Regions from separate parts of the Fictibacillus sp. KU28468 genome, predicted to be linked through region 1. Evidence: predicted binding sites of a transcription regulator. Region 1 holds the regulator's gene; each other region holds the start of a gene.
What was found. The regulator LexA, encoded in region 1, represses DNA repair genes until DNA is damaged. The targets are predictions, from matches to a motif close to CGAACATATGTTCG.
Positions count from the first base shown of each region.

Region 2: the regulator LexA is predicted to act here: its motif matches at 9,232-9,245, upstream of OKX00_RS08990 (YolD-like family protein).
Region 3: the regulator LexA is predicted to act here: its motif matches at 5,280-5,293, upstream of OKX00_RS15795 (type IA DNA topoisomerase).

Region 1 covers NZ_CP110666.1:2,431,588-2,442,135, reverse strand. The annotation lists gene OKX00_RS12685 (DMT family transporter) at 1-195, opposite strand, end outside; gene OKX00_RS12680 (LysR family transcriptional regulator) at 402-1,295, opposite strand; gene OKX00_RS12675 (assimilatory sulfite reductase (NADPH) flavoprotein subunit) at 1,530-3,344, shown strand; gene cysI (assimilatory sulfite reductase (NADPH) hemoprotein subunit) at 3,371-5,089, shown strand; gene lexA (transcriptional repressor LexA) at 5,155-5,775, opposite strand; gene OKX00_RS12660 (cell division suppressor protein YneA) at 5,931-6,209, shown strand; gene OKX00_RS12655 (YneB family resolvase-like protein) at 6,217-6,873, shown strand; gene OKX00_RS12650 (DUF896 domain-containing protein) at 6,918-7,157, shown strand; gene OKX00_RS12645 (iron-sulfur cluster biosynthesis family protein) at 7,264-7,548, shown strand; gene tkt (transketolase) at 7,729-9,726, shown strand; gene sirA (sporulation inhibitor of replication protein SirA) at 9,866-10,306, shown strand; gene OKX00_RS12630 (YneF family protein) at 10,387-10,548, shown strand, end outside.
Region 2 covers NZ_CP110666.1:1,742,916-1,753,463, forward strand. The annotation lists gene OKX00_RS08940 (helix-turn-helix domain-containing protein) at 200-400, opposite strand; gene OKX00_RS08945 (VanZ family protein) at 1,604-2,596, opposite strand; gene OKX00_RS08950 (DUF3006 domain-containing protein) at 2,926-3,147, opposite strand; gene OKX00_RS08955 (ComEC/Rec2 family competence protein) at 3,147-3,989, opposite strand; gene OKX00_RS08960 (hypothetical protein) at 4,252-4,491, shown strand; gene OKX00_RS08965 (tetratricopeptide repeat protein) at 4,626-6,161, shown strand; gene OKX00_RS08970 (iron-sulfur cluster assembly accessory protein) at 6,285-6,542, shown strand; gene OKX00_RS08975 (DUF4236 domain-containing protein) at 6,803-7,828, opposite strand; gene OKX00_RS08980 (excalibur calcium-binding domain-containing protein) at 7,941-8,213, opposite strand; gene OKX00_RS08985 (fructose-bisphosphate aldolase) at 8,434-8,934, shown strand; gene OKX00_RS08990 (YolD-like family protein) at 9,270-9,611, shown strand; gene OKX00_RS08995 (restriction endonuclease) at 9,673-10,548, shown strand, end outside.
Region 3 covers NZ_CP110666.1:3,032,190-3,042,737, forward strand. The annotation lists T-box leader at 1-38, opposite strand, end outside; gene rpiA (ribose-5-phosphate isomerase RpiA) at 386-1,057, opposite strand; gene OKX00_RS15790 (APC family permease) at 1,234-3,057, shown strand; gene OKX00_RS15795 (type IA DNA topoisomerase) at 3,113-5,263, opposite strand; gene OKX00_RS15800 (DinB family protein) at 5,377-5,916, opposite strand; gene OKX00_RS15805 (GNAT family N-acetyltransferase) at 6,076-6,624, shown strand; gene OKX00_RS15810 (OsmC family protein) at 6,812-7,258, opposite strand; gene OKX00_RS15815 (SpoIIE family protein phosphatase) at 7,461-8,621, shown strand; gene OKX00_RS15820 (CheR family methyltransferase) at 8,669-9,526, opposite strand; gene OKX00_RS15825 (CHASE3 domain-containing protein) at 9,542-10,548, opposite strand, start outside.

The sequences.
Region 1 (10,548 bases):
AAAACTCATTTTTTTATATCGTGGCAAAGCAAAAAGAAACAATAGAATTCCGGCTCCAAGTGATCGGAAACCCGATAAGAGTACAGGAGGGCAATAATGAAGTGCTACCTTGGAAATAGGCCAGGTAAGGCCCCATATCAATACTAGAATAGCAATGAAAACCATGTTTAATAAGGGGACTGAATGATGTTTCATCGTAGATCCTTCCTTAATGTTTGACGTGAAAGGTGAGTAAATTAAATATATCTAGTAAATAAGCTGATTAAAATATATATGAAAATTATTATTTTCCAATTAGACAACCTTGACGGAAACATGATTCATTTTTCTACTATTGAATCAGCTGCAGAGACATGGAGAAGACACAGCCAAATAAAGCAGTGTCTTTTGTTATGCAGTTATTAAATTGAAGAGGGATATTTCTGATGGATGACCTGCAGAAAAGCAGAGACGTTTCTGTTTTCCTGGACAATGGGCGAATAAATGTAGGAAAATTTTCGGTTAAAGAAGTGATTCTGGATTTTTATAATAGACAGGTTGCCGTACTGTACATCCCGTTCGATCACGCTGCCGGAAAGAAGTGACAGCCCCAGCCCATGAATGACGGACTCTTTAATGCCTTGATTGGAGCTGATCGTCAGCAGAGACTTTGTTTTCAAACCATTGGATCTGATGACATGAGTAAGATAATCGCGTGTTCCGGATCCCGTTTCCCTTGATACCCATTGCTGATTTTGCAGATCATCTATGGTCACTTTGTCCTTGGAGGCAAGGGAGTGGCTTGGGGAAGAAACGATAAAGAGTTCATCACTCATAAACGGATGGACTGAAAGCTCCTTTTCGTTTGTTTGCCCTTCAATCAGTCCAACATCCACTTTGTAGTTGCGCACGGATCCAACGATTTCTTCCGTATTTCCAATCAGCACTTGCAGCTGAAGCTCTTTGTGTTGTTTTTGCAGCTCATAAAGAAGTGAGGGGAGGATATATTCTCCGATTGTAAAACTGGCCCCAATCTTCAGCTCACCTTTAATCGTTGTATGGTGCTCTCCAATCTCCTGCCGGGCTTGTTCGTAAATCGTAAGGATCAGTTTTGCCCGGTCATATAATATTTCACCTGTAGGCGTAATTTGCAGAAACTTGGGTGAGCGGAGAAAAAGCTTGGTTTGAAACTCTTTTTCCAGATTTTTAATATGCAAACTGACACTCGGCTGAGACATCCGAAGAAGTTCTGCTGTTTTTGTAAAATTTTTTACCTCGGCCAGGGTGACGAACGTTTTTAATGCATCATAATACATTTTTTAAAACATCCTTTATGATTAGTAATCTTAATGGCAACGATAATTAATATGTATTTTACTAATGTTTTGTACTGAGGTAAAGTAGAGGATATAAATTTTTTAAGGGTTCTGACTATTTTTAAGATTAAAACCGAGTTAATGGATAGAAATAATTTAGTCTTAACCTAGAGGGAAACTTTTAAAGTGAAATGACGGAAAATTATGTTTATATTTCAATGTGAGGTGTTATCATTGCAACTTCAGGCAACAAACAGTCCATTCGATCAGGAGCAAGCTGAGCTCCTTAACAAGCTGATACCGACGTTAACTGAAGCACAAAAGCTTTGGCTTTCCGGTTACTTAGCGGCTTCTCAGTCACTTGCAGCACCAGTGGGACCAGTAGCTGTTGTAAAGCAAGGCTCCATTTTGCCCGTTTCTAAAGAAGTAACCATCCTTTACGGATCTCAAACCGGGAATGCTCAAGGCATTGCGGATAACAGCAGTAAAGCTCTCAAAGAGAAAGGTTTTGAGGTAACGGTTTCTTCCATGAGTGACTTTAAACCGAATCAGCTAAAGAAACTCAAAAACCTGCTGATCATTGTTAGTACACATGGAGAAGGAGATCCGCCGGATAATGCGATTTCGTTCCATGAATTTGTCCATGGCAAAAGAGCTCCAAAACTAGAAGATCTTCGTTTTTCAGTCCTGTCACTAGGGGACAGTTCCTACGAGTTTTTCTGTCAGACGGGCAAAGATTTTGATAAGGTCCTGGAAGAGCTTGGGGGTAAACGCCTGACACCGCGTGTGGATTGCGATCTCGATTATGATGAGCCTGCAGCAGAATGGCTGTCAAAAGTAATATTAGGTTTAAATGAGGCACAGGGAGAGACTGCAAGTGAAGCTTTTCAAGAGGCTTCAGCAACCCTAGCCGAAGAGGCAACGTATTCCCGGACCAATCCATTTCATGCAGAGGTTCTGGAAAATATTAATTTGAACGGACGCGGCTCGAATAAGGAGACCCGCCATTTAGAACTTTCGCTTGAAGGGTCGAATCTATCTTTTGAACCGGGTGACAGTCTTGGAGTCTACCCTGAAAATGATCCGGAACTGGTTGATTTGCTTCTTGAGGAATTACATTGGAATCCTGAAGAAATTATAACAGTGAACAAGCAGGGAGATGTGGCAGCTCTGAAGCAGGCGCTTATCACCAATTTTGAAATTACAGTATTAACAAAGCCGCTGCTTCGGCAGGCAGCACAGTTAACTGAAAATGAAAGACTGCATGAACTTTTGTCTGCAGGGCATGAGAGCGAGCTGAAAAGTTATCTTTCGGGCCGTGATCTTCTGGATCTCGTTCAAGACTTTGGTCCATGGGCCGTTTCACCACAGGACTTTGTCAACATTTTACGTAAAATGCCAGCTCGTTTGTATTCGATTGCTTCGAGCCTGAAGGCCAATCCGGACGAGGTTCATCTAACCATCGGCGCTTTGCGTTATGAATCCTTCGGACGCAGCCGCAGCGGCGTTTGTTCCATTTTATGTGCGGAAAGGCTGGAGCCAGGGCACACACTTCCGGTTTACATCCAGCACAATCAGAATTTTAAACTGCCAGCGAACGGAGAAACACCGATCATTATGGTAGGACCTGGAACAGGAGTAGCGCCATTCCGGGCGTTCATGCAAGAACGTGAGGAAACAGGTACAGAGGGGAAATCATGGATGTTCTTTGGAGATCAGCATTTTGTCAGTGATTTCCTATACCAGACAGAATGGCAAAAGTGGCTGGAGAATGGCGTTCTGACAAAAATGGATGTGGCGTTTTCCCGCGACACCGAGGAAAAAGTATATGTACAGCATCGTCTGCTTGAACACAGTAAAGAACTCTTCCATTGGTTAGAAGAAGGTGCTGTTTTATATATATGCGGCGATGAGAAAAACATGGCCCATGATGTTCATCAAACACTGATCGGAATCATTGAAAATGAAGGCAGCATGACCCATGAACAAGCGGAAGAGTATGTCGCCCGCATGCAGCAGGAAAAACGTTATCAGCGTGACGTGTATTGACCGGCAACAGAAAGGAGTTTAAAGAGATGTCAAACCCATTATTAAAAGCACCGGAAGGCAAACCGAGTGATGTGGAACGTATAAAAGAAGAGAGTAATTATTTACGGGGTACGCTGAAGGAAGTGATGCTTGACCGGATCAGTGCAGGTATCCCGGATGATGATAACCGCCTCATGAAGCATCATGGCAGCTATTTGCAGGACGACAGAGACCTTCGTACAGAGCGGCAGAAACAAAAGCTTGAACCAGCTTATCAGTTCATGCTCCGCGTAAGATTGCCAGGGGGAGTGGTGACGCCTTCTCAATGGCTGGTTTTGGATCAGCTGGGCAACCAGTATGGTAATGGAACATTAAAATTAACCACACGCCAGACGTTTCAAATGCACGGCATTTTAAAATGGAACATGAAAAATACCATTCAGGAGATCCATGCATCAATGCTCGATACGATTGCAGCTTGCGGTGACGTAAACCGTAATGTGATGTGCATCTCCAATCCCTATCAATCAGAAGTTCATTCTGATGTGTATGAATGGTCCAAAAAACTCAGTGACCATCTCTTGCCAAGAACAAGAGCGTACCACGAGGTTTGGCTGGATGAGGAAAAAGTAGCAGGCACTCCAGAAACAGAAGAAGTTGAACCGATGTACGGACCGCTTTACTTGCCGCGTAAATTTAAAATCGGCATTGCAGTTCCACCTTCCAATGACATTGATGTCTTTTCACAGGACCTCGGTTTAATCGCCGTAGTAGAAGATGGGAAGCTAATTGGATTTAATGTGTCCATTGGTGGAGGCATGGGAATGTCACATGGAGATAAAGCAACCTATCCGCAGCTGTCAAAAGTGATTGGTTTTTGCACACCCGACCAGATTCTTGAGGTGGCTGAAAAAGTCATTACCATTCAGAGAGATTATGGAAACCGTTCACAGCGTAAGAACGCCCGCTTTAAATATACAGTCGACCGGTTAGGTCTTCAAACCGTTAAAGAAGAGCTGGAAAACCGTTTAGGCTGGAGTCTGGATGAAGCGAAAGACTTTTCTTTTGAAGATAATGGAGACCGGTATGGCTGGGTACAGGGTGTGCAGGAGAATTGGCATTTTACTCTGTTTGTTGAAGGCGGCCGTATCACGGATTTTGAGAACTGCAAGCTGATGACCGGTTTAAGGGAAATCGCGAAGGTCCATAAAGGGGAATTCCGTTTGACCGCCAACCAGAACCTTATAATTGCCAATATTACGAGAGAGAAGAAACAAGAGATTACAGAGTTGTTGGAACAGTATGGAATGCTCGACAGCCAAAAAGTTTCTGCGATCCGGCGCAATTCCATGGCTTGTGTGGCCCTTCCTACTTGCGGTCTAGCCATGGCGGAGGCAGAACGCTATCTTCCGGTGCTAATGAACAAGATCGATAACATAGCTGAAGAAAACGGCTTGAGAAACGAAGAGATTACCGTTCGAATGACGGGTTGCCCCAATGGATGTGCCCGCCATGCGCTAGGTGAAATTGGGTTTATCGGTAAAGCGCCAGGAAAATATAACATGTATTTGGGTGCAGCGTTTGACGGCAGCCGATTGAGCAAAATGTATCGTGAAAACATAGGGGAGGAAGAGATTTTAAAAGAATTGAAGATGCTGTTCCCTAGATTTGCGAAAGAACGCGAAGAAGGCGAGCACTTTGGAGACTTTGTGATTCGTGCGGGCATTATAGAAGCAACGACGGACGGTACAAACTTTCATAATTAATATTATCCTTATAACTAAAACAGCGACCCAGCCTTGTGTGCGGGGTCGCTGTTTTTTGCTTTTTTTTATTGAAGTGTTCGATATACACCGATTACTTTACCAAGTATGGTCACATTTTGCAGCAAAATTGGAGATAAAGCGGCGTTTTCCGGCTGCAGGCGAATGTGGTCTTTTTCTTTAAAAAAGCGTTTTACAGTCGCTTCATTTTCTTCTGTCATGGCCACAATGATGTCACCGTTTTCAGCTGTTGGCTGCTGCTTGACGACCACGAGGTCCCTGTCGTAGATGCCAGCTTCTATCATACTGTCTCCTTCTACAGTTAACATAAAAACATTATCGTCTCCTACAACGTGTTCTGGCAATGAAAAATATTCATCAACGTTTTCGATAGCTGTAATCGGGGAACCCGCGGTAACTTTACCGATGATCGGTACATTAACTGATCGCGTTCTGTTTATGATCTGATCTGATTCGAGGCCGAGCACTTCAATGGCCCTGGGTTTGGTAGGATCACGCCTGATCAGCCCCTTTTTCTCAAGCCTGGATAAATGGCCGTGTACGGTTGAGCTTGAAGCCAGTCCAACTGCTTCACCGATTTCCCTGACTGAGGGTGGATAGCCTTTCGCGTTTACTTCTTCCTTAATAAAGTCCAGGATATCGATTTGTCTTCTGGATAATTTTGTCATGATTACACCTCATTCACTGAATACTCTTGAAAAAAGTATAGCATGCAGGAACAAGATATACAAACATAAGTTCGAAGAAAACCCTTGTAAAGAACAGGTGTTCCTATTATAATAAAAATTAATAAGAACACATATTCGCAAAGGGGAGATATACGATGAAGGGATTTTCACCGGTATTTATGCTATTATCTATTGTTGCAGCAGGTTTTATTATGTTCGCTTATCAGTCTCACGCAGAAGGATCCAGAGAATATATGGAGATTATCGTTAATAAAGGTGATTCACTTTGGGAGATCGCCGAAGAATATACGAAGGACAAAGGTTCAAATTGGGAATTTGTCAACTGGGTTGAAAAGAATAACGGAATACAGGCAGGAACCATTACCCCAGGACAGAAATTAACGATACCCATCAAGGCAGAAGAAGACAGGTGAGGCACAATTGAGATCGATCATTTATTGCAGAGTAAGCACCGAAAAGGAAGAGCAGACATCCTCTTTATCCCGGCAGGAAGATGAATTGAGACAGCTGGCATTCAGCCATGGGTTCGGCATTGTCTCTGTCATAAAAGATAGAGAAAGCGGATACAGCCTGGAACGGGATGGTTTGTTTGAGGTAATCGAGCGGGCCCAAAACGAAGAATTTGATGTTCTTCTTGTAACGGATGATACCCGCTTGGGCAGGGGGAACGCCAAGATCGTTCTTCTTCACGAACTTCAGAAGAGGAACATTAAAGTTTATACCTACAGCAGCCAAGGGGAATACCATCTTTCCGAAGCGGAGTCTATGGTGCTTGAAATCGTTGCCGTTGTAGAGGAATATCAGCGCAAGCTGCATAACTTAAAGATAAAAAGAGGAATGAGGAAGGCTGTTCAAAAAGGCTATAAACCACAAAAGAATTTAAAGAACATCCATCATGGAGGAAGAGACCGGAAGGTACTTCCGGTTGATGAAATCATACGGCTTAGAGGAATGGATCTTACGTTTGCAGAAATTGCCGTTACGCTAAGGGGTTTTGGATATGAAGCATCAAAAGCGACAGTTCACCGCAGGTATAAGGAGTATTTAGAAGGTGCTCCGACTGGAAACTCTACTTAATATTCGTTACGATAGGGATATCGAAGAAAAAGGAGAGGTGTTCCATGCTTACACCAGATAAACTGGAACGGATAAATTTTCTTGCCAAAAAATCTAAACAAGAAGGTTTGTCAACAGAAGAAGCCAAAGAACAAAAGCAATTAAGGGAAGAGTATCTGAAAAACGTCAGAACTTCTTTTCAAAATAGATTGCATTCATTGAAGATCATTGACCCGGAAGGCAATGATGTAACACCGGATAAGCTAAAAGAAAGTAAAAAAAGCCAGAACAATATGAAGCATTAAGTAAAAAGGCCTGATTTCAGTACAAAGAAATCAGGCTATTTTGTTGTTGCAAAATTCAGAATTTCGTATATACTGTTATATAACAACTGTGAAAGGGGAGAACACCTTGGCCTTTTCAATAACGGATTCTGTGGTCAGACTGTATAGTGAAATCGATCTTAATGAAGGTGAGGCACTCCGGTTATATGCGCGATATGCAGGCAGTGCAAGCAACGGCGGATACTCATTAGGCGTCATCCCAGCTCAGCCGGCAGACGGTGATGATATTCAGGAAATAAGCGGATTGAAATTTTGTATTAAACCGGATGACCGCTGGCTCGTAGATGATATGAAACTGGACTATGATGAAGGGGAAGATATCTTTTATTGTGAGTTCCCTGCGTTAAACTAAATAAAGGAACCTGTATTATAACAAAAAGTTATAAAGTTATAATGCAGGTTTTTTTATTTGTATCAAAGAAAGATTTTATGGGACACTATTGGTGGGCATTGTGCTTGTATAAAATGTCCAATATGTTTATGATGGTATCGAGAAATCTTTTACATATGTAGATGAAGGGATGATTAAATAATGTCTACTGCTTCAATTGACCAATTATCAATCAACACTATCCGTACCTTGGCTATAGATAGCATTGAGAAAGCCAAATCTGGACACCCTGGTATGCCAATGGGTGCTGCACCGATGGCTTACAGTCTTTGGACGAAATTCATGAATCACAACCCGGAAAATCCTGAATGGTTTAACCGTGACCGTTTTGTGTTATCTGCAGGGCATGGCTCCATGCTGCTTTACAGCCTGCTTCACCTTTCAGGCTATGACTTGTCCATGGAAGACTTAAAACAATTCCGCCAATGGGGAAGCAAAACGCCAGGACATCCTGAGTACAAACATACGGCTGGTGTAGATGCTACAACAGGACCGCTTGGACAAGGGATCGCGATGGCTGTAGGTATGGCAATGGCAGAACGCCATCTTGCTGCTACTTACAACAAAGACGGCTTTGAAGTTGTTGACCACCATACGTACTCTATCTGTGGAGACGGAGATTTGATGGAAGGCGTATCAGGTGAAGCTGCATCTTTAGCAGGTCATCTTGGACTCGGAAAACTTGTTGTTCTTTATGATTCAAATGATATCTCTCTTGATGGAGATCTTCATCTTTCGTTTTCTGAGAGTGTAGAAGACCGCTTTAAAGCATATGGATGGCAAGTACTTCGTGTAGAAGACGGAACAAACCTTGAAGAGATCGAAAATGCGATCGCCGAAGCAAAAAAGGATACTTCACATCCGACGTTAATCGAAGTGAAAACAGTAATCGGATACGGTTCTCCTAACAAGTCCGGTAAATCTGCTTCTCATGGTGCTCCTCTTGGATCAGATGAAGTAAAACTGACAAAAGAAGCATACAACTGGGTGTTTGAAGAAGACTTCTTCGTACCTGATGAAGTAAGTGATCACTTTGCTTCATTGAAAGAAGATAGCAAAAAGAAAGAACAGGAATGGAATGAGTTATTTGCACGCTATGAAAAAGAGCACAGTGAAGCTGCAGCTCAATTGAAAACAGCGATCGATAACAAATTACCAGAAAACTTTGATGCGAATCTTCCTGAATTTGATAAAGCTGTTGCGACAAGGGCTTCTTCAGGAAAAGCATTGAATGCTTTTGCAAAAAATATTCCATGGTTGTTTGGAGGATCTGCTGACCTTGCAGGATCAAACAACACGATGCTTACTGGAGAAACAAACTTCAGCCGTGAAAATTACAGCGGCCGCAACATCTGGTTTGGAGTAAGGGAATTTGCGATGGGTGCAGCTGTTAACGGAATGGCGCTTCATGGCGGACTGAAAGTATTCGGTGCAACGTTCTTCGTATTCTCAGACTACTTGCGCCCGGCAATCCGTCTGGCTTCCATCATGAAGCTTCCGGTAACCTATGTGTTTACCCATGACAGTGTAGCAGTTGGTGAAGACGGCCCTACCCATGAGCCGGTAGAACAGCTTGCGTCCCTCCGTGCGATGCCTGGGCTTTCTGTCATCCGCCCAGCAGATGCATATGAGTCTGTTGCTGCGTGGAAGCTGGCTCTTGAAAGTGTAGATCAGCCAACTGCACTAGTTTTAACAAGACAAAACCTTCCGATTCTAGAAGGGACAAAAGAAAGTGCATATGAGAATGTCAAAAAAGGTGCATATGTTATTTCTGAAGCTGAAGGTACACCTGAAGCATTGCTTCTCGCTTCTGGTTCTGAAGTCAGCTTGGCGATCGAAGCACAGAAACAATTAAAACAAGAGGGAATCCAAGTTTCTGTTGTTTCTATGCCTTCATGGGATCGTTTTGAAAAGCAATCTGCAGAATACAAAGAGAGCGTTCTTCCTTCATCGGTAAGAACAAGACTCGGTATTGAAATGGCGGCATCTCAAGGCCTTCACAAATATGTTGGTTTGGATGGCGACACAATTGCGATTGACAAATTTGGTGCTTCAGCACCTGGAGAAAAAATCATTGCTGAATACGGCTTTACAGTCGAAAATGTATCCAATAAATTAAAAGCTTTATTGAATAAATAAGCTGTATAAACCCCGGAGAATATTTTCTCCGGGGTTTTTTTTTTTCGACAAAAGAAGTGGCCTCATGCTACAGCATAAGACAAGTATTTTGTAAAGAATCCATTATACTAATTGTAAAAAAGGGAGAGAGGTGGCGGTTTTGAGAGAGTATTTGATCTATAAGATAAAGGAAGATGTCGCCGAAGAGTATTTTGGGAAAGAAATCAAACTCTTTCAGCTGTTTTTGGAAGAATACAAAACCTTTACTCAGCAAAAAGAAGTATTGATGAAACAAATCCTGTACATCACCTCTCCGCTTCAGTTGAACCCTCTTCAATCGTTTATAAAACAGATGCTGCTCTCATCAAAAGGATTTCAGGCGGAAGTCCACTCTTTCCTTCTGGAGTGTGAAAAAAGCTCTGCGCGGCTCAGTTTTTCAGAACGTTATATGCTTCTTCAAAGCGTAGGCAGTTTTGAGGCGGAAACAGCCATTTTTGAAAACATACGAAAGTATGAACGCTGTTTTTTTGCGATGGATTTTAAGTATTACCGCTATGGCTGGTTGAATCCGTTAAAGGCTAGGTCAGGCTATGGGTCATAAATATTTTGGCGTGTATCTTGTAACTGATTGTCTTTTTATAGTAAACTAGTGCTAGACAACACGAAGGAGGAAGTTTTACTATGTTTTATTATATCCTTGTGGGCATTTTAGCGCTTCTTGCAGGAGTAGCAATTGGATTTTTCATTGCCCGCAAATACATGATGAATTACCTACAAAAGAATCCACCAATCAATGAAAACATGCTGCGTGTGATGATGATGCAAATGGGTCAGAAGCCGTCC
Region 2 (10,548 bases), 690 kb from region 1:
AACGGCCCATTAGCTACACTTGTTCAAAAGCTATCACTGGGAATTCAATGGTCCAGCGAAAGCCCAGGGATTAGAGAGAGTTCTTTCAACGTGTTAGTGATGATATCGGAGATCATATTGCTGTTTTTGCTTAAACAGGAGAATAATTAAAGCCCCGCATAATGAAACGGGGCTTTTGGTTCGACTACTCATCATCCTTTCAATCTGGCGTGAACGTAGAGAAGATATGAAGTTCCTTATTTATTTTATCAAATAAAGGAAGGTCAATTTTTTGTGTCTTTCCTGTTTCCAGTTGACTCAAATATCCAGAGGAAACACCGATTTGCTCGGCGAAAGCATGTAATGATATCCCTTTCTTGGTTCGATTAATCCTTATTTTTTGTCCGAAATCTTGTGTCATATTGCACCTCCTTAATTTCACTGTATAGGAAGTTTTGCTTTTTAGACTTCCTTCAATAAGGTTATTTATTTACCTTGGAGCAAAGCCATTTTTGAAGCATTCATGACGAGTGCTGTTTTTGGATAAAAAAGGAATAGGAAACTTTCTGTTGAATTATTAAAATTCGAAAGGGATTGTTCAATAGGAGAGGATCTTTTTCATTGGGGGCACTTGAATTAGAATTCTCTCTTTTTTTAGGCTGTTTTGGCATTAATTGTAGTTTTTCTTACCCTTGTTCAACTAACGTGCAGGTTAGTTGAAGAAGAAGGAAAGCAGTTAAAAGTAGGCGGAAATAAAACAGAAAAAAAAACCCCTGATTAGATAGAGGTTAAAGGAATATCATCTTGAATAACTTTATTTATTACAGCTAACGTAGATTCAATATCATTATAGGTATCAATATTTCCATTGTTAAAGTATGTGATCTTGATACAATTTCCTTCATAGCACACGGTAAAGATAGGTGAATTTAGGTTATCTTTAAATGTTAGAGTTATTTCGCAATCACTGTAAAATACCAGGGTTTTTAACATTGTTCTGATGTGTTCTAGAGACATATTTCTTAGTCTCCTTCCTTAGTAGGAAGTGACTAAGAAAAGTCTAAGGTTTCCAATATTTTATTACTCGAATTTACCTTAACACTTTAATACTTTATAGTAAATAAATTATCTGAAAAAGTCTAATGCATTATCTTCCTGAATTGGTGATGAATAACTAATCCACTTACTGCCAGTTCATACTTTTGTTGTTCAACTAAAGGGGCAGGTTAGTTGAAGAAGGAAACCATAGGTCAACTAAAGGTACGCTTCAGCAAACATTAACCGATTATTTTCAGGAACTGTGACCATCTTTTTTTGGGGGAAGGAATTATCCTTCCTTCATTATGAAAATAACTAAGGGATATGATTTCGATAGGGAATGGTTTGATTTCGGTGGTTACGCTGTTTTAGCATTGTAGCCCTCTAAATCTTATTCAACGGGGCTTTAAATTTAAATTTAGGCTCTGTCAAACGTTATTGTTGATATTTCATCAAAAAAAAGAACCCATTTATGAGTTCTTCTTGCAAGGCATCTTCTTTAACTAAAGCACTCGTTAATTTAAGTGAAAATAATCACAATAACAAAAACGAAAGTAAGGTACCCCTCTTATTTGTTGAGGTCTTGTTAGAATAATGTTTTTATTTTTTCTCTTATATTGTTTATAACCTTTTGTCCTGTGTTTACCTCTGTTAGAGTAATATCCCACATTACAGCATTGGTAATTGGATTGGGGTCCTTGTTAATTATTTTTATGGTAAGGTCATTTACGCCATCTAAAGGGATTTGAAAATCCTCCTCGCCTGCCAATGATAATCCTAACGAATAAATAACTGTTCCGCCACTGATGAATTCTATATCACTACCTTCTGTGCTTGCAGCGTTAATTACATTGTCTGGTATGGCGACATAGCCTGTTATGTTTTTATATTTGCCATCTAAGTGATACGTGAATTCATTGTTTTTCATATTATTTCTACTATACAGATTTATTTGAGGCGTAACCTCTCTCCGATCTACTTTAAAGCTGGACAAGCTTTCATCCCACTGTACAGATCCATCTTTTAAAATCAGTTCATTCAGAGCTGCGGTTTCCCCTCCCCCTTTTTCTAGATAATTATTGATACCGCCAATAATTATAATAGTGCCAAGGGCAAGTACAATAGCCATTAAGATTATTTTGCAAGTCCCTTTTGGTTTATCTCGGTCACCTGTGATCATTCGCTGTGCCGCAAATCCTACCACAGCACCTAATGAATTAATTATGATATCGTCTATATCAAAAGCTCCCAAACCAGAAAACATTTGCAGGGTTTCTAGTATTGTTATCGACAAAATAAAAAAGCTTATAAAGCGTCTAAAGCTATAACGAAACAGGAGTGGAATGATAATCCCAAAAGGTATGAATGCTCCAAAATTCCCGAACTGAAAAAACCAATTTTGAAAGTCTCTTCCCATTGGATAATGCAATTGAATTCCTTCAGGTATTGCGTTAAATCGTAAGCTGGAGTCTTGCCCTAGAGAACCTCTATTGAAACCAAGAAACAAGAAATAGAGGGTCAAAGCTGTATATAATGTTAACAACACAATCGTTGTTTTTCGCAACTTTCCTTGATACATAATTACAATCCTTTCTTTTCTGGATAGTGAGTCTCGTCTACAGGTGAACTCGAAGCTTTAGAGGAACTTGAACATTCCCCTAACACCTCAATGATTAAAGTAAACTGAAACTCCATAATAACCCTCTCGCACTCGCACGTTTTCCAATTATACGATTAATAAACATTGTTGATTGTGGAGTTTCAGTTTTTTATCAACTCTATTTTACTAATTCTTGTTGAGTTAACCTGCCGCGTTAGTTGATGAAGAAAATCAACAACATAAATTAACAGAGCCTAAATTTAAAACAAAAACGGCAGAAGTTCCTGCCGTTTTACTGCTTTGAAGTATCAATCATCCCAGACCTCATCCATCAGGTCTTCGATTTCTTTTCTCAATTTTTCAGTTTCTTCTTTATCAACGACGATCTTATCATCTTTAAAATAGATCACGTCTCCGATCTTTGCTTCTTCAGGAAGGGAAGAACGAAGTATGTCTTTGGTTTCATTGCCGATCTCGATGACAGCATACTCGCCTTCAAAGCGGTCAATAATCCCCTTAACTTTCTTCATTACTTTTTCTCCGTTTTTACAGATAACGTGCTGCCGTTTGTTGTAAACACAATAGATCCCTTTTGGTCCGTTCTTAAGATTTTTGCTGGTTTCAAACGGTTCAAAACTTCTTTCGTAGGGTGACCATAATGATTTTTACCCACAGAAATAACCGCATATTGCGGTTTCACCTTTTTAAGGAAAGCCGAGCTGGATGATGTTTTCGCTCCATGATGCCCAACCTTTAACACGTTTGCTTGAATGTTTTGCTTAGAGTTGATCATATCGGTTTCTGATTTGAACTCGGCATCTCCTGTGAAGAGGAATGACTTTTTCCCATGTACCAAGCGAAGAACGGCACTCCAGTCGTTCAAATCACTTTTGCTGTATGTTTTGACAGGAGCAACAAATGTGGCCGTAGCTCCTTTGAGTGGAACCTTAACACCTTTTGTGGCAGTTTTAATTTTAAGTCCCTCGTGTTTAACCGCAGCCAAGAATTCTTTGTACGCGATACTTGTATGCGATACCTTTGGTGCATATACCGCTTTAACTTTGAACGCCTTCAACACTTCATCTAAGCCGCCGATATGGTCTGCATCAGGATGAGTAGCAACCATCACGTCGATGTCTTTGACTTTTTGTTTCTTCAGATAAGCAACAACGTCGCTGCCGTCTTTATTCCCACCATCGATAATCATGTCATCACCACTGTTACTGTGGATGTAGGCCGAATCCCCTTGGCCAACGTTAATGAAATGTACAGCTGTTGTTTTTGTAACAGCGGTAGTAGGTGTACTTGAAAACAACAAACTGCTGCTTAGTGCAGCAACTAGACCGATTGATAATTTCTTTGATTTATTCAATTCATTCTTCCTCTCTTGTATGTAAATCCAAATGTAATTCTAACCCATTTATTGAAAACTTTCTATACCGTAATAATAAAAAAGATTTAAATTTTTAACTAATATTGGTAAATTAGAGTTGGATATATCAATGCTGAAAGTGAATGTCCTCAACAAAGTAATCACTAAATAAGGTGGTAAGATTCAGCATGAAGAATTACATTTCGAGTACAAGCAGCTGAATAAAGCCTTTTATTTCCTTCAAGAGCAATATGAAGAAGCTGTGAATCAAAAAGAAAATATCAAGGTAAACTATAAACCGTCGAAAAAAGCCGAAAAGGAAGAAATAAATATCGATGATTTTCATCAGGTATTTGACGAAGAATACAGCAAAGATTATCAAGCAGTTGGAATTGACAATACGATTGAAGAAGCAGAACGGATGGCGAAAGAATCCCGTTCCATCATCCATGTAAATCCTGAAATGAAAGAAGTATTGCATCGTTTGTATCCAAACAAATAAGGAGGCAATTTAAGATGAAGATTACTGAATCAGCGAAACCTGCGTTACAAGGTGTTTTTCAAGCAATTATTATTGACTAAATGTAATAATACTGGTTATATATGTTATAAAAAGAAAATTATTACGGGGGATTTATGGATAGTTATTTAGTAGTCGATAGGTTGAATTCGATTCAACATTATGCAAGCTCGTTAAGCTATGATTTATATTCAGGATTTAGCGATGTATCAAATGCAATTGAGAGTGTTGATGGAAGTTTTGGTAGAATCGAAACAAGTATCGACAATGTTTATGAGGGTTTACAAGAAATAAATTATGAGCTATATACTATCTCTAATGGAATAGAGAAAATCAATAACTTTTTAGAAGAAAACAGAAAGCAACAATTTAAATTCCATTTTGAAACCATGGAGAAATTAGGAGATATTGAAAACCTAATCAAAAATCCAAATGAGACCGAATCCAAGGAAAAAACCAAGGTTGCTCTCGATTTAATCCAAATTGATGAATATGAAGAGGGGATTTCATTACTGTTTGAAGCCATTAAAATTAATCCTATGAATGCTGAGGCACATTTTGCTTTAATGCTTCATTTCAATGAGAAAAAACAAAATGATAACGTCTTAGAATATGGATTAAAGGTCTTAAAACGTTTGGACATTAATAAATCAGGACAAATTTATGCAGAAACCATTAACCTAATAAGTCGTCTTTACTTAAAAAAAGGGGAATATGAATCGGCTTTTTCTCTTTATCAAACGATGTTCTCACATCATAGAGGAAATGAGGAAGAGTATTATAATGCTGTATTGCCTGGTTTACTCACTGGAAAAGTTGCTGATGCAAGAACCTATGTGAATAAAGTCATATTTAGTAATCAAAAAAAATTCGGTTTGTTTTTAATCGACCAACAATTTGAGCCTGTAAGAAAAGAATTAAATGAGATTTTAGAGGCAGAAAAGAAAAACTTAGAAAAAAACGTCAACAACCTCATAGAGTTGGGATTAGAAGTTCATCAAAAACTTCAACACTCCTATGACTTACTTGATACCACCGAAAAAGCATGTCCTGATCTTAATAGTTACGGAAATAGTTACGATTTTAGTGGGTATTTCGCTAGGATGAAAACACCTATCAAAGATATTCAGAATCGATTATTGGACGAATATGTTAATCCGATGAAAGTACAGATGGATAAGGGGTCATTTGAAAGTTTTCGTGAAATGCAACGTCTTATGTATGATTTTATTTACGATGAATCTGGAAATAGAGTGAAAGTAACTCAATTTAAAAGTGTGTTTGAACAAAAAAACCGCCTGAAAGAAGTGTGGAATGAAGAAATAAAAAAGGCTTCTGATAAAGTAGATACATGGAAAATGGAAGCAACTGAATATCGAAATTATCTGAATAATGTTTTAAATACTAAGACATTGAAATCCATGTTTTCTCCTTCTGAAAAGAAACGGTTGAAATCATCAAGAGAATATTGGGAAGAACAGGTTGAGGTGTCTGAACGTATAATTGAAGATTATCAAAAAACTGTTGATGAATTAATAAGGTTTAAAGAACCATTGATTAATGCCCTAGATGGTATCTTCGATTTATCATTATGGGATAAGTTAAAGGATAAAAAGTATAGTGGTAGAGTCAATTTCGATAATATCCATTAATATCCTCCTCTTAGTACACAATATAGGTCAACTCTTCTTTGATATTTACTCTATAATTATACATCAAATTTAGATTTTGATAAAAATGAAATACGCACATTAATTAGCAACTAATTTATTACTTTGACAACATCCATTGTCACTTTGCTAAAAGAACAAGGTGCAAAAAACATTCGTTTCTATTTTGCAGGATCAGGCTGTTGTGGTCCTCAAGTAGGATTGTCAATTGATGAGCCTGCTGAAAATGATATGGTTCAAGAAATCAATGAGATCTCTGTTGCCATTGATGCAAACGTGAAAGAGATGACAGATTCCCTTACACTTGACCATCAAGAAGGTGGATTTGTTCTTGTAGGTATGCCTGAAAGCAATTGTTGTTAAAGAAAACCCCACTCTTGGAGTGGGGTTTTCTTTATATTGACATAATGGCATTATTATAGGCTGTTTTTTGTTCAACTGAAAAAAGGTAATTCTCTTGTACTTTTCAGACATCACTTTCAGTTCTCCAGTTTTTATTAGTTCGAGGAAAATAGGATTTTCACTGGTATTTTCAATTTTTCTTATAAATCGGACCAATCATCAAAATGATGATTGGTCCGATTTTTTATACAGGTGTACTTTATAAACGCCTCACAGGATACCTAGGCCTTGGCAGTAGAATTTCTTTTTACGAGTAAAATAATAATGCGGATTAATTCAATCCAAACCAATGGAACGATAATAAAAAAGAGACATAAATAAATGATTGCTAAGATGATATTCCAAATGACTCGTTTAGCAACTAATCGGTGAGCTAATAATGGCTTTAAACCATACCTACGAAATAACCTCGGTAGGAAAAACAATAGTAAGACAAACAGGAAAACTAAAAAGGTCCAGAATGGCGACGAAGGTTCTTCTGCTGTTTTGTTTGTTGAAGAAGAAGCAAGCTCTTTCGGTTTTGATTCCTTTTTAACAGCAGCAACTGTTTCTGTTTTCTTTTTGTTGTCTGTGTCTTCCTTTTTTAATGAGACTTTTTTTACCGTTGTTTTCTTAGTTTCATCGTTCTTTTCTGTGGTTTTCTTTGTTACTTTGGGTTTATTGGATTGGTACATACCAATGTAATTCTTACGGGCGTACTCCATGGCTTGCTGAATTCTGTTTTCATACTTGTAGGTACCATAATCATAGAAATCTTCAACAAGACCTGCTTTTGTGATCGCTTCTTGTTGCAGAGTATTTCCTACCCAGACCCAAGCAAGCAATCTGCCATATTTATCGTAAAGGGTACCGCCGTCTGGCTGTAACGAGATATTCCCTTTTTGATTTAGGCCCTTTTCTCCAGAATTAAACGGGGCAGGTGTATCCGCAACCTCTGGCAAATGGACAGGTTCATCACATTCTTGATGAATCGCCTTAATCATTTGTAAACGATTTTCAAACAGCTGAACTTCTAGCTTGTTTTGTTCCAGTTGCTGGAGTTTTTCATGTTCTCTTTGCTGTCGGTCAAGCTCTCTCTGATACTGATAAGCTGTGGACCTATGCCGCTTACCAGAACTTGAATATTTGGAATAGGATAAGCCCGTTCCTGGAATACTGGCCGTCACTCGACTCCCTCTGGAATTAACACTATTACGAGGCCCTTTTCCACCGACACTTGCACCAATCCCACTTTTACTGACATTCATCTTACACCAGGTGCCACTTTGAAACTCTTACTAAATCCAATGCCCATAAATATTAGGCTCCTTTGGCAATTAAAAAGACCTATTCATAATTAATGAAAGGTCTTTGGCAGTTTTAGCGTTCACATGCTATGTAATCTTTGTCTCGATCTTTGCTTTTATTGGCATCATACAGGGCTTTTGAAACATAAGGTTTGTAATGGGTTTTGCCGCCTTTGTTTTTCACATTCTTGGTTCTGGCTACGCCACCTTTGTAGTCCTTGTTCAAAGCGGTACAGTTTTTGTACGTTTTTACTTTTGTGACAGAAGTCTTAGCTTCCACATTTACACCACTAGATAGACCAACCACTAATCCGCATGTCAAAAATACGGCACTTAGTTTTTTCATGTAACCCACTTCCTTTTTTTGTATGTAAAGTTATTGTATAGTATGAAATTTGATACTGCAATAACTTTTTTGGTAATAAAATCCTAGTAAAGGGTCTAAGTGTATGCTTTTGAAAAGTACATTAAACGCATTATCAATGCCTTTGGTTGAATAAGAACACAACTGATGTCATAGAAAATAAGAAGGGAACAGCTGTGAACAGTTGAAAAGGGGGAAAACCTTGAGAAAACGTTACGCTTCAACTCTTATATTTTGTATACTGTTTTCCATGGTTGGTTGCAATCCCATTAGTAAAACAAAAATCTCAGTTGTAGCACAAATTTCAAAATTAAGTGATAAGCAGTTTGAAGAAGTGGGAACTGAAGGTTTAAAGAATTCTTCAAAAGATGATTTTCGTAAGTTTACCTTTCATTTTAAAATGGAAAATCCACCTGATACCTCACGAAAAATTGAATTTCCTAAAGGAATAGCTTGGAAGAATTCTATAAACTCGGTGGATGGAAAAGTCAGGTACTGGTTTGGTGAAGAATACCAACAAGATAATGAAGGTGAAAATTTCGCACTTTATCATAAGGACTTTCTCTTTTACTCCAAAGGGTTAAGCGAAGATGAGATAAAAGAAGCATTCGACTTCATTATCTTGAAAGTAGCTTGGAAGACGAAAGATAAGAACCAAGGAGAAAAAGAATATAAGGTGAGCAAATTAATCAAATTTAAATGAACGTTAGCTTAAAAAAGGAAAGCTCAAGAGCTTTCCTTTTTTGTAAAATTGGTTTCAAAATGTGTCTTATGTCTTAAGTATTCTACATACGATCTCTTCTCGGTATCAGTTAGGACATAATCTTTTGAATTACTCCATGTATGATTTAGGTCATCCTGAGGGGTTTTTTTTGTTTCTTTGTCTCCATTATTCAACTCTTAATCACCTCCGTAATTACAATTAATTGTTAATTACGACTGAGTTAGACAAATTCCTGCAAATGATATCCATCTTTTGTAATTTATTTTCAGTGTTAATCGAACGTATATTCGCATATAATGAAATTAAGGAAGGTGATGAATATACTTCGTGACCGAGGGAAGATGAAGTGGCAAGGGATGTTTATGCCCGAACATGTAAAGAGTCTGCGGGAATTTGATTGGGACAATAAGAGGAAAACTAAACCTGAACTGGATGAACAGCAATTGGAGGTTATGGAGGAAACTATCTGCGAGGCAATGGCTGAAAATTTGGATTTATGCTTTACCTATTATAGAGGTGGAGATTTTCGTTTGTTGATTGGGAAGGTTCATTACATTGATCCTTACAGGAAAGAGCTGAGAATTGTGGACTTTCATAACGAGGTACATAAGGTAGTTTTTACAGATTTAGTTGATGTGAAAGTAAATCGTAATTAAACATTAAAAATGCTGTCAATTTCTAAAAAATAAATGTTATATTATGGAAAGGAGGGGTTGTATGAATACGAAAATTGAAACTTTATATAATGAATTTATAGCGGATGAGAAACTCAAGAATGGGACTAAATATGAAAGAATGGCTGCGGTTGTTTTTAAAATATTAAATGTCAATGATGTTGTAATTCACGATATGAAATTACGCGGGGATGGCAAAAAAACAGCTCATCAAATTGACGTAACTATTGAACAAGCATCAGTTTCAAAAAGGATTCTAATCGAATGTAAGGATTATGATAAAACAGTGGGGATAAGTATTATAAGAGATTTTTTCGGAGCAGTATCACAAATTAAACCAGATGATGCAATAGTTGTTACAACGATGGGTTATACACAAGGAGCTCGGAGCTTTGCAGAAGATGAAGATATAAAACTGGCCATTCTTAAGGATTTTAAGGAGGAAGATTGGGGAAATCGTATCAGGAAAATTCACATAAGAGGAATAATGACATTTATGAAAACCCCTACTTTAGGCTGGGTGTTTTCTGATGAGAAGGAATTAGAAAGAATTAATTCTTTAATAGGTGAAGAAGTGGGAAAATCCAAGGAAAAAAGAGATGTTGATACGGCTGAGACCTTTTTTTATAACAGAAATGGAGATCAACAAGAATCATATCAACAAGTTTTAAAACCAATATTCAACTTACTTCCAAGAAATCCTGGTCAAAAAACCAGCGGAAGATATGAATTTGACGACATAAAATATATTAAGTTAAATGGAATTTTAGTAGGTATAAGAGGATTTGATTATGAATATGAGAGTGATCAAAGTATATTTCATAGCATTATCGATGAGGGTGAAAAAATTGCCTTATTATTATTTAAGGTTTTGGATGGTACAATCGATAAGATAATATTTGATCAGGACTTAGATAAA
Region 3 (10,548 bases), 600 kb from region 1:
CCGGTTTGAGTCATTCTTGTCCTGTTCACAGCTATTTTCTATTTCGGGAAAGGGAAAAAGAAAAAACGCACCCATCCCCGGCAATAGGGACGAGTGCGTTTTACCCGTGGTTCCACCCAGATTCCCATCAAGAGGTTTTACAACGAAGTGATGGCTCCAGTGCTTTAACGCAGCGGCTGCGGTATAGGCTAGTCTTATTTCACCGATACAGCTCATGGATGGTAAGCGATTCTCCTGCGTTGGGAAGTTCTCAGCACCCTTCCTCTCTGTGCAACCGGCCAGAATCACTCATGTTCCTTTCAAAGCTTTTCATAACGTTCAGTTTTATTAAGATAGAATATACAGTATTATCCACATTGATACAATCTTTTTTTTTGAAAAATTATCATTTCTTTCGATGAATGATGGCTGGGCCGCCAGCCTCTCCTACGATCAAAAGGTCAGCCATATTTAAGAACAGACCATGTTCCACTACGCCTGTGATCCCATCGAGCCAAGAAGCGGTTTTTTCAGGATGTTTGATACTTTCCATTTTTAAATCAATCACATAATGTCCGCTGTCTGTTATAAAATAAGCATCTTCCTTTTTTCGAAAAGACGGTTGGAGCCCTTCTTTTTCAAACAGACGGAAAACCTGATGAGATCCGAATGGCAGCACCTCTACTGGCAGGGGAAATGTACCGAGTGACTCAACCCGTTTAGCGGAATCAACGATCCATATGATTTTGGAAGAGATGCTCGCTACTACTTTTTCATACAGCAGGGCGCCACCTCCTCCTTTTATCCCATTCAATTCAGCATCTACTTCATCTGCTCCATCAATGGTAAGATCGATTTGATCGATTTCATTAATGGAGATAAGCGGTATATTAAGTAACTCTGCCAATTTTGTTGTGGAATCTGAAGTGGATACTCCCTTAATCTGAAGTCCTTCCTTTACCCGCTCCCCCAGTTTTTGAAGCATAAAATAGACAGTAGATCCTGTCCCAAGGCCAATTGTCATTCCTTCTTCTATGAAATCAGCAGCTTTTTCGCCTGCCATCTGTTTTTCGTTCATCATTGTTTTCTCCTTTATAACTCTGGGTATCTTATTTCATACTACCCTTTTTGTTCTTCGATTACGCGAACAAGTATAAGAATAAATGTAAAATGGGTAAAATTAAAAGATTACAACTTTCTTTTTTTTCAGGGTTTCATACTTTATCATTCAAAATTAATTCTTGGCGGTGAATCATGTTAACTTCATTGAAACGATTTTTAATCGGACGTCCGTTAAAATCTAACGAGGCCGGAGAACATAAATTGAATAAGTTGAAAGCGCTGGCAATTCTTTCATCTGACGCGCTCTCCTCTGTTGCTTACGGAACTGAGCAGATTCTCTTGGTACTCGTAACATTTGGGACGGTCGCCTTCTGGTATTCCCTGCCTATCGCAATTGGAGTCCTTGTACTATTACTGGCACTTATATTATCTTACCGGCAGATTATCTTTTCCTATCCTCACGGCGGTGGAGCCTATGTCGTTTCTAAAGAAAACCTGGGAGTCAATTATGGTCTGGTTGCCGGGGGATCTTTACTCGTTGATTACATATTAACCGTAGCTGTTAGCGTATCTGCAGGAACAGACGCCATCACTTCAGCCTTTCCTGCCCTCCATGCGCATAACGTCGTGATTGCCGTAGTGCTCGTTATTCTCATTACGATTTTAAATCTTAGAGGCTTAACGGAGTCGGCGAGTATTTTGGCCTACCCGGTTTACCTCTTTGTTGTGGCCCTTATCATTATGATCGGGGTCGGTCTTTACCATATTGCAACCGGAGGTGTTCCTGCATCTGCACACACGCCTGTCGGTACACCGGTTGCTGGTCTGACGCTGTTCCTGCTTCTCAGAGCTTTCGCTTCTGGATGTTCTGCTCTTACTGGAGTTGAAGCAATCTCTAATGCTATTCCGAACTTTAAGGAGCCCCAGCCGAATAATGCTGCCAAAACGCTGATCATGATGGGATCATTATTAGCTGTTTTATTTACTGGAGTTACCTTCCTTGCTTATTGGTATGGCATCGCACCTAAAGTAGAGGAAACCGTTGTTTCACAAATTGCTGCAGAAACGTTCGGCCGTAACTATATGTATTATTTTATCCAGGGAACAACCGCACTAATTCTAGTCCTTGCAGCCAATACTGGTTACTCAGCGTTCCCTCTTCTCGCTTATAACCTGGCGGCAGATAAATTCATGCCGAGAATGTACACGATGCGCGGAGACCGCCTCGGTTATTCAAATGGAATCATTACGCTCGGCATCGGCTCTATCATTCTGATTGTTGCGTTCAGAGGGCAGACTGAGAACTTGATTCCCTTATATGCCGTAGGGGTATTCATTCCATTTACCTTGTCACAAACCGGTATGATCTTAAAGTGGCTTAGAGAAAAACCAAAGGGCTGGATTTCAAAACTAACGGCCAATCTGATCGGTGCCTTGATCACCCTGACCGTTCTCATCATCTTTTTTGTCACTAAATTTACTCAAGTCTGGTCCGTTCTGATCTTCTTGCCGTTAATTATCCTACTGTTCCACCGGATCCATCGCCATTATAAGGACGTCGGTGACCAGCTTCGCCTGGAATCAGAACATCCGCCCCTCGCCATCGAAGGAAATGTTATCATTGTTCCGGTTGCCGGGATGACTCGGGTGGTTGAAAACTCACTTAATTACGCTAGAACCCTCTCTGACCAGGTCATTGCCGTTTATGTAGCCTTTGACCGACAGGAGGAAAGACGTTTTGAAGAGAAATGGGAGCAGTGGCAGCCGGACATCCGTCTCGTCACACTGCACTCACAATACCGGAGCATTATACAGCCGCTCACCAAATTTATAGATACTGCCCAACACAAGGCAAAAGAATCGAACTATTGGGTGACGGTGCTGATTCCGCAATTCATTACGAAAAAGAATTGGCACAACATTCTTCATAACCAGTCAAGCTTGCTCATCAGGGCTTATCTTCTGTATAAAAGAAATGTGGTTGTTACTACTGTTCCATATCGATTTAAAAAATAAGAAAAAGGATGGCCAGCTTTCTTTCTGGGCATCCTTTTTTTATGTTATCAATGTTCTACATTTTGAATTCAATTTTCCCGGTCTCTTTATTGAGGGTAAGGGCGGCCGCAAACGGTTTGCCCTGCTTGCTTTTAAACCCTTTTAACTTGGTGGTTTCGCCCTTTTCCAACAGGCGTTTCACCTGAGCTGCCGATAGCTTTTTCCGTGCGATCTTGCCGGAAATGGAAAACTTGCACCCTTCTTTATAGCCGCTGCATCCATAGAAGTCATTTCGCTTAATATAGATGATTTCTTTTCCGCAGTACGGACAATTGCCGATGGGTTCTGCTGTTTTAGACAACGGAATATTCTCTACCTTCCAGCTTGCAGCACCGGCAATGGCATCGCTGATCACTTTTTCTGTCATTTTGCGGGTCAGCTCCATAAACTGTTTCGCATCTGCTTTTCCTCTTCCAATCTCACGGAGCCGCTGCTCCCAAACCGCAGTTGTTTCAGCAGATGTCAAAATGGATTCTTCACCGATCGCGGCAATTAATCCCTTCGCTTTTTCGGTCGCAAATACTTGGTTTTTTTCTACTCTGATGTAATCCAGCTCTTCAATTTTTTTTATGATGCTGCTTCGTGTCGCCTCAGTCCCAAGACCTTGAACTTGTTCGAGCACCTTGCTCAGCTCTTCATCCTCAATCGTTTTGCCGGCTGTTTTCATGAGGGTGACGAGACTTCCGAGCGTGTAGCGTTTAGGCGGCTGTGTTTTTCCTTCCCGGATTGCAATGTTCTCCACTCTTCCTTTGTCGGCTTCAGTTAGATCCGGAAGAAGGGTGTTTTCATCGTCCTCTTTTTTATCTTCTTTCTTTTTGTTTTCAAAAAGGACCTTGCGCCATCCTTCCTGTACGATGACTTTTCCTTTTGAAATGAATTCATCCCGCTCATTTACTTTTGTAACGATTGTAGTGGTATCCATAATCGCCTTATCATAGTGGGCAGCAATCACGCTCCTCACAATCAGATCGTATATGTTCCGCTCATCTCGGCTTAACTTTACAGGATTAGCCACGTTTTCCGTTGGAATGATGGCATAGTGGTCAGATACTTTTTCAGCATTTACAAAACGCGGATTCCCTATGAGAGATCGCTTCGGTGAAGGAAGGAGATGTTTATATTCCTTAAGGTCACCAAGTTGCTTCAATATGCCTGGCATCATTTTCGCCTCTTCTTCAGTGATATACGGGCTATCCGATCTTGGATAACTGACCACTTTTTTTAAATAGAGATCGCTTGTAATGTTCAGTGTTCTTTCCGGGGAGTACTTATACACTTGATTCGCTTTAGCTTGGAGAGCAGAAAGATTAAACAGCATCGGCGGATGGTATTCTTTTCTCTCCTTTTTTATGCTGTCCACGGAACTAGACTGATTTTCAGTCCGCTTTTTGATCTCCTCTGCCAGATCTTTCGTTTTGAGGCGGCTGCTGTTTTTATCATGCCATTTTCCGCTGTACTTCTTTCCATTCACATCAAATGAACCGATCACTTCAAAAAAAGGTTCCGGCTTAAACTTCTCGATCTCATGTTCGCGTTTAACAACTAGCGCGACTGTCGGTGTCATGACTCTTCCTGTCGGAAATGTCTCTCTAATTCCTTTTTTCTGCATTAAAAGTGTGTAGGCTCTCGTCGTATTCAACCCGACAAGCCAGTCGGCACAGGCTCTGGAATAGGCTTCAAAAAAGATGGGGAGCGTTTCCTGGCCTTCTTTCAGGTTTTTGAATCCATCCAAGACTGCTTTTTTTGTTAATGATGAGATCCATAAGCGCTTTACCGGTTTTCTGCAGTTCATATTGAGGAGAAGAGATTTATAGATAAGTTCTCCTTCACGACCCGCATCGGTCGCACCGATGATTTCAGTGACTCCGGGTTCAAAAGCCAGCTTTTTAATCGTTTGAAATTGATCCCATTTAGAGGGAGAAACTTTATACCTGAAACGGTCCGGCATCATCGGCAGCGTTTCAAGTTTCCATTTTTCCCATTCCGGTTTATAGTCCTTTGGCGGAACAAGTTCCAGAAGGTGGCCGACACACCATGTTAAATAGGCTCCTTCAGGAAAAAATTCCTGAGGAGGAATCTCATAATATCCTTTTAGTTTCTTAACCTTAGAAAAAGGCCCTGCAAGAGCTTGGGCCTGTGATGGTTTTTCAGCGATAATAAGTTTCATGGTTCACTCCTTGAAGCATACATATATTCGTCATTATGCTTCATTTAATCCATAGATTCGAACATTTGTACTCTTTTTAATTATACCATTTTATTTTCATGAATAAAATGTTCTTACAGACTCGTCTCCCCGCTCTGTGCAAAAAGGTTCTGCTCTTCATACAAATAAAAAATGTAATCGGTAGACACACCTGCCCCGTCCATCTGTCTGAGCATGGCGGTAAGATTTCCTCTATGGTAGGTTCCATGATTGACAACATGCAGAATAAAATCCTGCAGCGGCGCCTTAGCTTCCCCGAATTTCGGATGCGAAATCGTGATCACCTGAAGTGGATCTTCTATCCCGTTTAAATACAGCTTATAGCTGCTGGATACTTCCATAAATAATTTCTCAATTTCAATCAATGATACGCCTTCCAGCCTCTCATTCCATTCATTCAGCGAGTGGATCGTTTCTTCGTATGTTCTTCCAGAAATCGTCCATAGCCAGATCAGATCCGTTTTCAGCATGTGAACCAATGTATCCATCAAGCTTGGAAACACACTTTTTATTTCTTGCTTCACCCATTCTTCTGGCAGCTTCTTTAAATGTTCAAACCATTTCTTGTTGGCCCAGAGATGATAGTCCATCCATTTTGATGCTTGATTTTCCATATATTAAATCTCCTTTTATCATGTTTATTTTCATAGTAGTCCTTCGATATGACAATGAGATCTTCCTGCAACCCTGCCCTTTCTTCTTAAAACAAGGAAAATTTCTTCGGAAAGAAGAATACATCTAAATAAGGACACTACAGCTTGGAGGAACAACTCATGGCAGAGAAACAGACACAAAAGAGAATCCGATTACGGGAATTACGAATAACCGACTGGAAGGATGTACATGCGTACGCTTCTCAGGAGATCACATGCCGCTTTCAGCCGTGGGGCCCAAATGCCGAGGAAGATACGCTGGAATTCATGGGCCAGGTTATAAAAGATACAAAGCATAATCCCAGGTCTCGCTATGCTTTTGCGATCATTGAAGAAAAAGATGAAAAACTGATCGGAGTGGCAGAACTGAACATCAGGGATTTCACTAACAAAATCGGAGAGATCGGCTATGTCATCCATCCTGATTATTGGGGCCGAGGCTATGCAACCGAGGCGGGCAGACTTCTACTCCACTTGGGTTATACCGTACTGCGTCTTCATCGAATCTATGCAACGTGCCACCCTGACAATGAAGGGTCAGCAAGAGTTCTCGAAAAATTAGGAATGACAAAAGAAGGTGTACTGAGAGAAGATCTAAAGATGGGAGGTGGATGGCGGAACTCGCTGCTCTTCAGTATTTTGGAGCATGAATGGACGGGTATGCCATAACGTTATGTGGTGTGTTCTTGAATAAACTCCTTTATCTCATACTCTCACTTGTACTGATCATACTGTTTTCAATCTGAGAGTGAACATCTTTATCTTTGGAGGAAAAGTGGCGGGCGGATACTGGTTACTGGATGGCAGAACAGACTAAAAAACCAGCAAGAAAATTTTCACATGCTGGTTTTTTGTTTTATGCTGTTGTTATGGTTGCTTCCAGCTCCACTTCGACATTTCCTTGTATGGCTCTTGTGATCATACATGAAGTTTCTGCTTTTTCAGCCAGCCTTTTGGCGAGCTGCTGATCTGCCTGTGTCGCCTCAGCTTTTAAAACAATAACAGGGCGATGTATGATTTTCTTATACGTGATCACACCTTTTGTTACATCCACGACCCCAACTGAATCCATCGTAAGCTTTTCTTTATCCAGGCTGCTTCTCTCCATCATGGCAGCAAGAGTAATAATATAACAGGTTGCTGCTGCACCAAGCAGCATTTCATCAGGATTGGTACCCACTCCTGGTCCATCCATTTCAGGAGGAATCGAGATTTTCATTTTCAGGTTCCCTGTTTCAATTTCACCTACATCATTTCGCAAACCTGGCCAGTTGGCTTTTAAATGAAAGGTATGTTCAGCCATATGATCAGCTCCTTATCTTGTTCTCCACTCTTATTGTAACCATCCTGGACCATTCACTCACTTAATCTGCCCTGAAAAACAAATAAAAAGAATTAATTATACCTTCTTCCCTGATTTTCAGTATAATGATAGAATAGTATCTTTTTACATATTCACAGTTTATTCTGTTAATAACAGAAAATGTTGAAGGAGAAAAGAAGACATGGCTATTCTTATGGTAGATGATAATTCCGTAAATCTATTTGTTATAGAAAAAATATTAAAAGGTGCCGGTTATGAGAATACGGTTTCGCTTTCATCCGCCAGCCAATTGTTTGATTACCTTGAAATGGGGAATCCCCACCCGAAAAAAAGTGATGTAGACTTGATTCTATTGGACATCATGATGCCCGAGATCGACGGAATTGAAGCCTGCAGACGTATTCAAGAGATTGAAAGGCTAAAAGATATTCCCATCATTTTCATCACCGCCCTTGAAGATACTAACAAACTTGCCGAAGCGCTTGATGTGGGCGGAATGGACTATATCACAAAACCGATCAATAAAGTTGAACTGCTAGCCCGTATACGGGTGGCGCTAAGGTTGAAGTATGAAAAAGACTGGCATATCGAGCAGGAAAAGAAGATCAGGGATGAGCTTGACCTTGCCATGCAGGTTCAGAGAAGTCTGTTAAATCCCCCGCTCCAGCAAGAAAATATCCAGATTAACGTCTCCCATCTTCCCTCATTTAAGCTTGCGGGTGACATGTACTACTGGCATCGCTTTAGTGAGCACCGGTATGGTGTCATCCTGCTGGATATGATGGGGCATGGGATTTCCTCCTCACTTGTATGCATGTACATTTCCTCTGTAATGAGAGATGCCATCAAGATGATTGAAGACCCGGAACTGGTAATTAAAGAGCTGAATCGCTATATGGCGCTGCTTTATAATCAAAAGAACTTCTATAATTACTATTTTACGTGCATTTATTTGGTCATTGATACAAAGAGCAAAACCGTAGAATATGTGAATGCAGGACATCCTCCTGGATTTGTACTCATTGATGGTGCTGAGCAATGCCTGCTTGAACGCGGCAGCTGTGCCGTAGGTTTCTTTGATCAATTGGAAGTGGAAAAATCAACGATCCATTTTGAAAAGGATATCCAGCTTCTTCTTTTTACCGACGGTGTTATTGAAGCGAACAAGGATGAGAATCTCTTACTCGATAAACTGCAGTTTATCGCTTCTCAAAAATGGAACCAAACCATCACGTCCCCTATTCATATGGTCATACCGGAAGAAGAGCTGGTGAACCAGCAGGACGACATGTGCATTCTAATGATTCAGGCAGCAGCCAGTAAAGTTCCTTCTGTCATTTAACATTTCAATAAAAGGCTAAAGACGGACGATCAATTCGCCCGTCTTTTTTAATCTAGTTTTCTATATATTTTTTCAGCTGCATCAAACTCAGTATAGTATGAAGTCTTTTCGGAAAAGCGAAGAGATTCTTTGTTGCCGAGTCCAAGGAAGCCACTTGGACATAGACTCTCATAGAACAACCCTTGCACTTGATTTTGAAGTTCACTTGTAAAATAAATCAATACATTACGGCAAATAATGACATGAAACTCATTAAAGGAAGAATCGGTGACGAGATTATGCTGAGCAAAAATAATATTGCGTAAAAGGGAAGGATGGAAATAGGCAAAATGCTCATCGGCCGTATAATACTCTGAAAATGCCTCTTTTCCACCTGCCTGCATGTAGTTCTTTGTATAGGTCTGCATCTTTAGCAGAGAAAATGTTCCCTGCTTTGCCTTCTCCAGTACTTTTTCATTCATATCTGTAGCATAGATTGTGGTTTTATCGGCCAAGCCCTCTTCCTCAATCAATATCGCCATTGAATAGACTTCTTCACCCGTAGCACAGCCCGCATGCCATATACGAATCTCGGGCATTTTCCTTAACTCAGGAACCACTCGTTGCCGGAAGGCCTTGAAAAATTCGGGATCACGGAACATTTCAGTTACATTGATTGAAAAATCGTTGAGCAATTTTTCGAGAAAACCTTTTTCATGGATAACTTTCTCGAGCAGTCTCGTTATCGTTGGAATTCGTTCCATACGCACTCGGTTCTGGATCCGGCGGATAATAGATGATCTCATATATTTTCTGAAATCAAAGCCGGAAAGCCGATAGATCGCTTCTAAAAGGAGATCGGCCTCCATGTTTTCCACGAATCCAATTTCAAGTTCTTCTTCACTTGCAATAATTTGATCATTCATCATCTATGTTCGTCCTTACTTGTTTGTAATCCATACCCTCATGACCGAAAAGAGCTGTTCAATCTTCAAAGGCTTGCTGATATAATCCGATGCTCCGGCTTCAAGACATTTCTCACGGTCATTCTTCATCGCTTTTGCAGTCAGAGCGATAATAGGGACACCGGAGTTTTTTTCGTTCTCCCGGATCCTTCTCATGGTTTCATATCCATCCATAACCGGCATCATGATATCCATCAGGATCATATCAATGTTCTGCTCCCTTTCCAGCAGTTCCAGACATTCTGTTCCGTTAGAAGCCGTAATAACCTTTATTTTTTCGTTTTCCAGTGCTGTTTTTAAAGCAAAAATATTGCGGTGATCATCATCAACTATCAATACGGTTTTTCCCTTAAAGGAGCTGATATCAGCTGGAGCCTGTTCTGCAGCCGGCCGATCGTTCTTATTAAGTCCCTCAAGTACTCTGTTTTCTTCCTGAACTTCAGGAGAAATGGCAGCAGCAACCTCGCTCACTGCTTCATCCAGCTCTTGAACCGGCGCAAGTCCGTTAGGGAGGCTAGGAATATACAAGGTAAAAGTGCTTCCTTTCCCTTCTTCACTTTCGAGCTCCAGCCGGCCGCCCAGCAGTTTTACAAATTCAAGGGATATGGATAGGCCCAGGCCTGTACCCCCATATTTACGGACAGTTGCTCCATCTCCCTGCTGGAATGCTTCAAAAATTAAATCATGTTTGTTCTTGGATATTCCGATTCCCGTATCTTTAACCGTAATTTTAAGCAAGTGGTCTGCACCGTTCTGAAGGTCAAAAACAGGTTCTTTTTCGATATGCAGAGAAATCTTGCCTTCTTCGGTAAACTTAAAGGCATTGGATAGAAGATTTTTAATAATTTGCTGGAACCTCTTCTCATCCGTATAGAAAATATCTGGTACATCTTTCTCTTTAATGATTTCAAACTCAAGGTTCTTTTGATCGGCGATGGGTCCGAAATTCCGCTCAAACTGCCCAGGAAGCTCACTCATGTTCA